One region of the Streptomyces sp. NBC_01622 genome, then DNA from elsewhere that is predicted to be linked to it. Evidence: predicted binding sites of a transcription regulator. Region 1 holds the regulator's gene; the other holds the start of a gene.

What was found. Region 1 encodes HrcA, which represses chaperone genes, less so after heat shock. Its sites were predicted from a motif close to TTNGCACTCNGNNNNNCNGAGTGCNAA; they were not measured.
Region 2: the regulator HrcA is predicted to act here: its motif matches at 2,129-2,155, upstream of groL (chaperonin GroEL).

The regions. Positions count from the first base shown of each region.
Region 1 is NZ_CP109293.1:7,535,036-7,539,450, reverse strand. It holds gene OH768_RS34860 (nitronate monooxygenase) at 1-59, opposite strand, end outside; gene dnaJ (molecular chaperone DnaJ) at 171-1,307, opposite strand; gene hrcA (heat-inducible transcriptional repressor HrcA) at 1,308-2,324, opposite strand; gene OH768_RS34845 (MBL fold metallo-hydrolase) at 2,506-3,231, shown strand; gene OH768_RS34840 (DUF3097 domain-containing protein) at 3,263-4,072, shown strand; gene OH768_RS34835 (Uma2 family endonuclease) at 4,050-4,415, opposite strand, start outside.
Region 2 is NZ_CP109293.1:5,144,774-5,149,188, reverse strand. It holds gene thrC (threonine synthase) at 1-910, shown strand, start outside; gene OH768_RS23200 (MoaD/ThiS family protein) at 994-1,269, shown strand; gene OH768_RS23195 (cold-shock protein) at 1,701-1,907, shown strand; gene groL (chaperonin GroEL) at 2,318-3,946, shown strand; gene OH768_RS23185 (NADH:flavin oxidoreductase) at 4,155-4,415, shown strand, end outside.

The DNA.
Region 1 (4,415 bases):
CCCGCCATGGGGGCCTGCACGATCGGATGCGGGAAGAGATCGGTCAGCGCGGAGGACATGACGGCATGTTGTCACGTCCTCCGAACAAGTCCGAATCCGGCCTTCCGCCGGGCATAGGACAGATGCATGCCCAGGCGGAGGCCGGTTCGACGACCGATTCGACGACCGGTTCAGCGGCCGTTGAAAGCGTCCTTCAGACGGGAGAACAGGCCCTGCTGTCCCGGCTGGAACGTCCCCATGGGCCGTTCCTCGCCGCGCAGTTTCGCCAGCTCCCTGAGGAGGCGTTCCTGCTCCACGTCGAGCTTGGTCGGGGTGGTGACCTCGACGTGCACGATGAGGTCGCCCCGGCCGCCGCCGCGCAGATGCGTGATGCCTCGGGTGTGCAGCGGGATCGACTGGCCGGACTGGGTGCCGGGCCGGATGTCGACCTCCTCCATGCCGTCCAGCGTCTCCAACGGCACCTTCGTGCCGAGGGCCGCCGCCGTCATCGGGAGGGTGACCGTGCAGTGCAGGTCGTCGCCGCGGCGCTGGAACATCGCGTGCGGCAGCTCGTGGATCTCGACGTACAGGTCACCGGCGGGGCCGCCGCCGGGGCCGACCTCGCCCTCGCCCGCGAGCTGGATCCGCGTGCCGTTGTCCACACCGGCCGGGATCTTCACCGTCAGCGTGCGCCGCGAGCGGACGCGGCCGTCACCGGCGCACTCCGGGCACGGCGTCGGCACGACGGTGCCGAAGCCCTGGCACTGGGGGCAGGGGCGGGACGTCATGACCTGGCCCAGGAAGGACCGGGTCACCTGCGACACCTCACCGCGACCGCGACACATGTCACAGGTCTGCGCGGAGGTGCCGGGGGCGGCGCCCTCGCCGTTGCAGGTGTTGCAGACGACGGCCGTGTCGACCTGGATGTCCTTCGTGGTGCCGAAGGCCGCCTCGTCCAGCTCGATCTCCAGCCGGATCATGGCGTCCTGGCCACGGCGGGTGCGCGAGCGCGGCCCGCGCTGCGACGCCGTACCGAAGAACGCGTCCATGATGTCCGAGAAGTTCCCGAAGCCACCCTGGCCGAAGCCGCCGGCGCCCGCGCCGCCCGCCTGCGAGAGGGGGTCGCCGCCGAGGTCGTAGACCTGCTTCTTCTGCGGGTCCGAGAGCACCTCGTAAGCGGCGTTGATCTCCTTGAACCGCTCCTGGGTCTTCGGATCCGGATTGACGTCCGGGTGCAGCTCGCGCGCGAGCCGGCGGAAGGCCTTCTTGATCTCATCCTGCGACGCGTCGCGACGCACGCCGAGAACGGCGTAGTAGTCCGTGGCCACTTAGGACTCCGCCAGGATCTGTCCGACGTACCGTGCCACTGCGCGTACCGCTCCCATCGTTCCCGGGTAATCCATGCGGGTCGGTCCGACCACGCCGAGCTTGGCGACTGCCTCGCCGCCCGAACCGTAGCCGACCGACACCACCGACGTGGAGTTGAGTCCCTCGTAGGCGTTCTCGTGACCGATCCGTACGGTCATGCCCGAATCCCCCGCCTCACCAAGCAACTTGAGGAGGACGACCTGCTCCTCCAGGGCTTCCAGGATGGGGCGGATGGTGAGGGGAAAGTCATGTCCGAAGCGGGTGAGATTGGCGGTGCCGCCGATCATCAGCCGCTCCTCGGTCTCCTCGACGAGGGTCTCCAGGAGGGTGGAGAGCACCGTCGCGACCGTGCCGCGGTCCTCGTTCTCGAAGGCCTCCGGCAGGTCCTGCACGAGCTGCGGCACGTCCGCGAAGCGGCGGCCGGCGATCCGGCTGTTGAGCCGCGCGCGTAGATCCGCGAGCGAGGACTCCCCGAAGGGGGCCGGGCAGTCCACCATGCGCTGCTCGACCCGCCCTGTGTCGGTGATCAGCACGAGCATCACGCGCGCGGGGGCCAGCGACAGCAGCTCCACGTGCCGGACGGTCGACCGGGTCAGCGAGGGGTACTGCACGACGGCGACCTGCCGGGTGAGCTGCGCGAGCAGCCGTACCGTACGGCCCACCACGTCGTCGAGGTCTACGGCACCGTCGAGGAAGTTCTGGATGGCCTTGCGCTCGGGGCCGGTCATCGGCTTGACACCGGCGAGCTTGTCGACGAACAGGCGGTAGCCCTTGTCCGTCGGGATGCGTCCGGCGCTGGTGTGCGGCTGGGCGATGTACCCCTCGTCCTCCAGGGCCGCCATGTCGTTGCGCACGGTCGCCGGGGAGACGCCGAGGCTGTGCCGCTCGGTGAGCGCCTTGGAGCCCACCGGCTCCTCGGTGCCGACATAGTCCTGGACGATGGCGCGCAGCACCTGAAGCCTGCGTTCGCTGAGCATCGCGCACACCTCCAGTTCTGGTCGCCTTTGTCGCCGCTTGTCGCGAGCCCGCCCTTTCCTGGCACTCTGTGCGCGTGAGTGCCAGCGTTCCCCGGCCAGTGTACGGCCGTGAGGTACACCCCGGGCAAGGCCGGTCCTGCGATGCCACGCCGTGGGGTGCCGTCACCGTTAGCGTCGCCGTATGACGGTGACTTGGGAAGAGGCGGGGTGGGAGCGGCTGGCCGCCGGGGTGGGCCGGTGCCGGCTGCCTGGCTGGGACTGCACGGTCGGTCTGGTCGTCGGGGAGGGGTCGGCGCTGATGATCGACGCCGGGTCGAGTCTCGCGGAGGGCGCGCGATTGCGTACGGCGGCGCGGGCGCTCGCCGGGCGCCCTGTGACCCATCTCGCGCTCACCCACCCCCACTTCGACCATGTCTTCGGGGCGGCGGAGTTCGCGGACGCGGAGGTGTTCGGGGTGGTGGGCGTGGAGCGGGTGTTGGCGGACGAGCGGGAGGCACTCCGTAGGGACGCGGTCGAAAACGGCCTCCACGCGCGCGTGGCCGACGAGGCCGTGGCCGCCCTGGTGTACCCCCGTCACCTGGTGTCGGGCGATTGGCCCCTCTCTCTGGGCGACGACCGAGAGGTCCTGCTGGCGAACGCCGGGCCCGGGCACACGGCCCATGACCTCGCAGTGCTCGTCCCCGGTTCCCCGCCGGTCGTCTTCTGCGGCGACCTGGTCGAGGAGTCCGGCGAACCCCAGGCGGGCCCCGACGCCGTACCGTCCCACTGGCCGGCCGCCCTGGACCGCCTCCTCGACCTGGGCGGCGAGGACGCGGTGTACGTGCCCGGTCACGGAGCGGTGGTGGACGCGGGGTTCGTGCGGGCCCAACGGGACGCGTTGGCAACGCGTTTCGGCGTGTCGCGGTGACGCCTCCCGGCCTTCTCCTATCGTCATCCGAATGCGCCAGTACTCCGCCGACCTGACCCCGCCGTGGAAGAAGCCCAAGCCGGTACCCGAGGTCCCGGCGGACCCCGGCCTGGTGGTCGAGGAGCCGGGCACCGGTTTCTGCGGCGCGGTGATCCGCTGCGAGGCCGGCACGGTCACCCTGGAGGACCGCTTCGGCAAGCACCGGGTGTTCCCCCTGGAGCCGCGCGGCTTCCTCCTGGAGGGCCGGGTGGTCACCCTGGTCAGGCCTGTGTCCAGTCCGCTACGGCCCACCCGTACGGCATCCGGTTCGGTCGCCGTTCCCGGTGCACGCGCGCGTGTGGCCCGCGCCGGTCGCATCTACGTCGAGGGCCGGCACGACGCCGAGCTCGTCGAGCGGGTGTGGGGCGACGATCTGCGCATCGAGGGCGTGGTGGTCGAGTACCTGGAGGGCGTCGACGACCTGCCGGCCATCGTGGCGGAGTTCGCCCCGGGCCCGGACGCCCGCCTCGGCATCCTGGTGGACCATTTGCTCCCCGGCACCAAGGAGTGGCGCATCGCCCAGTCGGTCACCAGCGAGCACGCGCTCGTCGTCGGCCACCCCTACATCGACATCTGGGAGGCCGTGAAACCGTCCTCCGTGGGCATCGCCGCGTGGCCCAGGATCCCGCACGGTCAGGACTGGAAGACGGGGGTGTGCCGGGCCCTGGGTTGGCCGGAAAACACCGGTGCGGTGTGGCAGGCGATTCTGGCCAAGGTGGGGTCGTACAAGGATCTTGAGCCGGAACTGCTGGGGCGGGTCGAGGAGTTGATCGACTTCGTCACGGCCGGCGGTGAGGCGTGACGTTCTCATAGGTGGCGAATTCGCTGGTGTCCAGTTCCGTGCCGATGGGCTCCAACTGTGTGAGGTCGCCGAACTTGGTGATGCGCCGGCACCGGTAGTCCGCGTCCTCGCCCATGCCCGTCGGCTCGGTGAACAGGACGCACTGGGCCATGATCGGATCGATGATCAGGTACCCGGGTACCTTTGCCGCCGCGTAGATCGAGCGCTTGACGCTGTAGTCGCGATGGACGCTGTTGGTGGAGACGGCCTCGACCAGCAGCGTGACGGCCTCGGCAGGCATCAGTCTTCCGCCATCGGGGCCGGCACCGCGCTCGATCACCACGAGGTCCGGCTGCGGCTCACT
Region 2 (4,415 bases), 2.4 Mb from region 1:
CAAGGACCGCGTCGTCGCCCAGGCCATCGAGGCCGCCCGCGCGTTCGACTTCACCACCCTCTCCTGCTCCTCCACCGGCAACCTCGCCGGCGCGGTCGGTGCCGCCGCCGCCCGGGCCGGCTTCCGCTCCTGCGTGTTCATCCCGCACGACCTGGAAGAGGGCAAGATCGTCATGGCCGCGATCTACGGCGGCGAGCTCGTCGGCATCGAGGGCAACTACGACGACGTGAACCGCTTCTGCTCCGAGCTGATCGGCGACCCGGCCGGCGAGGGCTGGGGCTTCGTCAACGTCAACCTGCGGCCGTACTACGCGGAGGGCTCCAAGACCCTGGCGTACGAGATCTGCGAGCAGCTCGGGTGGAAGCTTCCCGACCAGCTGGTCGTGCCGATCGCCTCGGGCTCCCAGCTCACGAAGATCGACAAGGGTCTGCAGGAGCTGATCAAGCTCGGGCTCGTCGAGGACAAGCCGTACAAGATCTTCGGCGCCCAGGCGGAGGGCTGCTCGCCGGTGTCCGTCGCCTACAAGGCCGGGCACGACGTCGTACGCCCGCAGAAGCCGAACACCATCGCGAAGTCCCTCGCCATCGGGAACCCGGCGGACGGGCCGTACGTGCTGGACATCGCCCGGCGTACGGGCGGAGCGGTGGAGGACGTCAACGACGAGCAGGTCGTCGACGCGATCAAGCTGCTGGCCCGGACCGAGGGGATCTTCGCGGAGACGGCGGGCGGGGTGACCGTGGGCGTGGCGAAGAAGCTGATCGACAACGGATTGCTGGACCCGACGCTGACGACTGTCGTGCTGAACACCGGGGACGGTCTGAAGACGCTGGACGCGGTTGCCGGTACCGGGCTCACCGCGACGATCCGCCCGAGTCTTGAGTCCTTCAGGGAAGCTGGGCTCGCGTCCTAGCGTCGTTGTTCGTCTGCGGGCCGGTGGGGGCTGGTCGCGCAGTGCCCCGCGCCCCTAAAAAGAAGCTGACCGGAGGTTTCATCGTGAGCGTTAGTGTCCGCATCCCCACCATCCTGCGCACCTACACCGGCGGGCAGGCCGAAGTAACCGCCGAAGGTGCGACCCTCGCCGAGGTCATCTCGGACCTGGAGAAGAACCACACCGGGATCTCCGCCCGCGTCCTCGACGACCAGGGGAAGCTGCGCCGGTTCGTCAACGTCTACGTCAACGACGACGACGTCCGCTTCGAGCAGGGGCTGGAGACGGCCACCCCGGACGGGGCCGGCGTCTCGATCATTCCGGCCGTCGCCGGCGGCTGATCGTTACCCTAGGTAACGTCGATTACCAAGAGTTCATCGAATTGCCCCCTCCGTGAGAGAAGCGGAGGGGGCAATTCTCTATGGTTGAGCGGGGTACAGTTGGGGAACGCGCTCCACTCCGCATGCCGAACGCATATGAGTACCGGCTCCGCGTGCGATGAGAAGTAGCCAAAGTGTGCAGGTCTTTTGCGCCTTATATTGCCTTTATCGGGCCCGACTTGCCCTGAAGTCGGACGAATTCTCCGTAAATTCCCGACCGGTCCTGCCCGGAATTCTCGTCGGATTGACCTGTTGCAGACGGCAGTTGGACGGATACATTCGGCCGCGGTCGACGCGTTCCGGCGCACGCCCCCAATCCTGTGGGGGGTGAGGTCTGACCCGGATCCGCGAAGTGCGGATCCGTGCAAGGGCCAGTAATAGGGGAGTTAGGCATGGCTCAGGGCACCGTCAAATGGTTCAACGCGGAGAAGGGGTACGGCTTCATCGCGGTCGACGGTGGTGCGGATGTTTTCGTCCACTACAGCGCGATTCAGATGGACGGCTACCGCACCCTGGAAGAGGGTCAGCGGGTCGATTTCGAGATCTCGCAGGGTCAGAAGGGGCCGCAGGCGGACATGGTCCGGCTCGCGACCGGCTGAAGCACGCGCCGACGAACAGCAGCGACGTTCTTCGTTCTTCACCGAAGGGCTCGTACTCCTGGGGGGTCACCTCCTGGGGTACGGGCCCTTCGGCATGCCCGGAGTCGGGACGCGTCCGGGCCGGTGCCGGGCCCGTGCCAGGGAGGTCAGAACCTGGCAGCCGCTTGCGCCCACCCGTCGCCCGACCACCACCCCTCAACGAGCCCGCTTCGCGGGCGCACCTTGCACTCGGGCATGCCGAGTGCTAATCATTGGCGTTAGCACTCTGAAGGTGAGAGTGATAACGAAGGACCGGGTCGGTGAGGCCCGCAGGCCAGGTGGTGCAAGGAACCACGGGGCAGGCAGGCCGTCCGTCGCGGGCGCCAGCGCGGTCCGGAGCAATCCACCCCAGTCCGGGAGGACCACTTCACATGGCCAAGATCATCGCGTTCGACGAGGAGGCACGGCGCGGTCTCGAGCGCGGGATGAACCAGCTCGCCGACGCCGTCAAGGTCACCCTCGGCCCCAAGGGCCGCAACGTCGTCCTCGAGAAGAAGTGGGGCGCCCCCACGATCACCAACGATGGTGTTTCCATCGCCAAGGAGATCGAGCTCGAGGACCCGTACGAGAAGATCGGCGCCGAGCTGGTCAAGGAAGTCGCCAAGAAGACGGACGACGTCGCCGGTGACGGTACGACCACCGCGACCGTCCTCGCCCAGGCCCTCGTCAAGGAGGGTCTGCGCAACGTAGCCGCCGGCGCCAACCCGATGGCCCTCAAGCGCGGTATCGAGAAGGCCGTCGAGGCCGTCTCCGGTGCCCTCCTTGAGCAGGCCAAGGACGTGGAGACCAAGGAGCAGATCGCTTCTACGGCCTCCATCTCCGCCGCCGACACCCAGATCGGCGAGCTCATCGCCGAGGCGATGGACAAGGTCGGCAAGGAAGGCGTCATCACCGTCGAGGAGTCGCAGACCTTCGGGCTCGAGCTCGAGCTCACCGAGGGCATGCGCTTCGACAAGGGCTACATCTCGGCGTACTTCGCCACCGACATGGAGCGTATGGAGGCCGTCCTCGACGACCCGTACATCCTGATCGCCAACTCGAAGATCGCCAACGTCAAGGACCTGCTCCCGCTCCTGGAGAAGGTCATGCAGTCGGGCAAGCCGCTGCTGATCATCGCCGAGGACGTCGAGGGCGAGGCCCTGTCCACGCTGGTCGTCAACAAGATCCGCGGCACCTTCAAGTCCGTCGCCGTCAAGGCCCCGGGCTTCGGCGACCGCCGCAAGGCCATGCTCGGCGACATCGCCATCCTCACGGGCGGCGAGGTCATCTCCGAGGAGGTCGGCCTCAAGCTGGAGAACGCGACCGTGGACCTCCTCGGCCGCGCCCGCAAGGTCGTCATCACCAAGGACGAGACCACCATCGTCGACGGCTCCGGCTCCGCCGACCAGGTCGCCGGCCGGGTCAACCAGATCCGCGCCGAGATCGAGAACAGCGACTCGGACTACGACCGCGAGAAGCTCCAGGAGCGCCTCGCCAAGCTCGCCGGCGGCGTCGCCGTCATCAAGGCGGGCGCGGCCACCGAGGTCGAGCTCAAGGAGCGCAAGCACCGTATCGAGGACGCCGTTCGCAACGCGAAGGCGGCCGTCGAGGAGGGCATCGTCGCCGGTGGCGGCGTCGCGCTCATCCAGGCGGGCCACGTCTTCGAGAAGCTCGAGCTCGAAGGTGACGAGGCCACCGGTGCGGCGATCGTGAAGCTGGCCCTCGAGGCCCCGCTGAAGCAGATCGCCGTCAACGGTGGTCTCGAAGGCGGAGTCGTCGTCGAGAAGGTCCGCAACCTGCCCATCGGTCACGGCCTCAACGCCGCGTCCGGTGAGTACGTGGACATGATCGCCGAGGGCATCATCGACCCGGCGAAGGTCACGCGCTCTGCCCTGCAGAACGCCGCGTCCATCGCCGCGCTCTTCCTCACCACCGAGGCCGTCATCGCCGACAAGCCGGAGAAGGCCGGTGCCGGCGCGGGCGCCGGTGGCGGCATGCCGGGCGGTGACATGGACTTCTGATCGACCCCTTCCGGTTGATCAACGGTCTTACCGAGGGCGGTACTTCCTGCTTCTGGCGGGGGGTACCGCCCTCGGGCGTGTCCGGGATCACAGGCCGAGGGGTGGGACGGTCGGAATGACGGGCTTGGCCCGGAGGTTGTTGTTGACGCATGATCGATGCATACGCACATACCGTCCGGTACCTGGTAGTCCCGAGGAGCCCCCACACGTGTCTACGACCGCCCCCGCCTCCCGAGCGGCCGAAGTCCTCGCCCGTCCGATCACCCTCAACGGCCTGACCGTCCCCAACCGGATCGTCATGGCGCCGATGACCCGGCAGTTCTCGCCGGGCGGCATTCCCGGTGAGGACGTGGTCGGGTACTACTCCCGCCGGGCCGCCGCGGGCGTCGGTCTCATCGTCACCGAGGGGACGTACGTCGGTCACGAGTCGGCCGGGCAGAGCGACCGCGTCCCGCGCTTCCACGGCGCG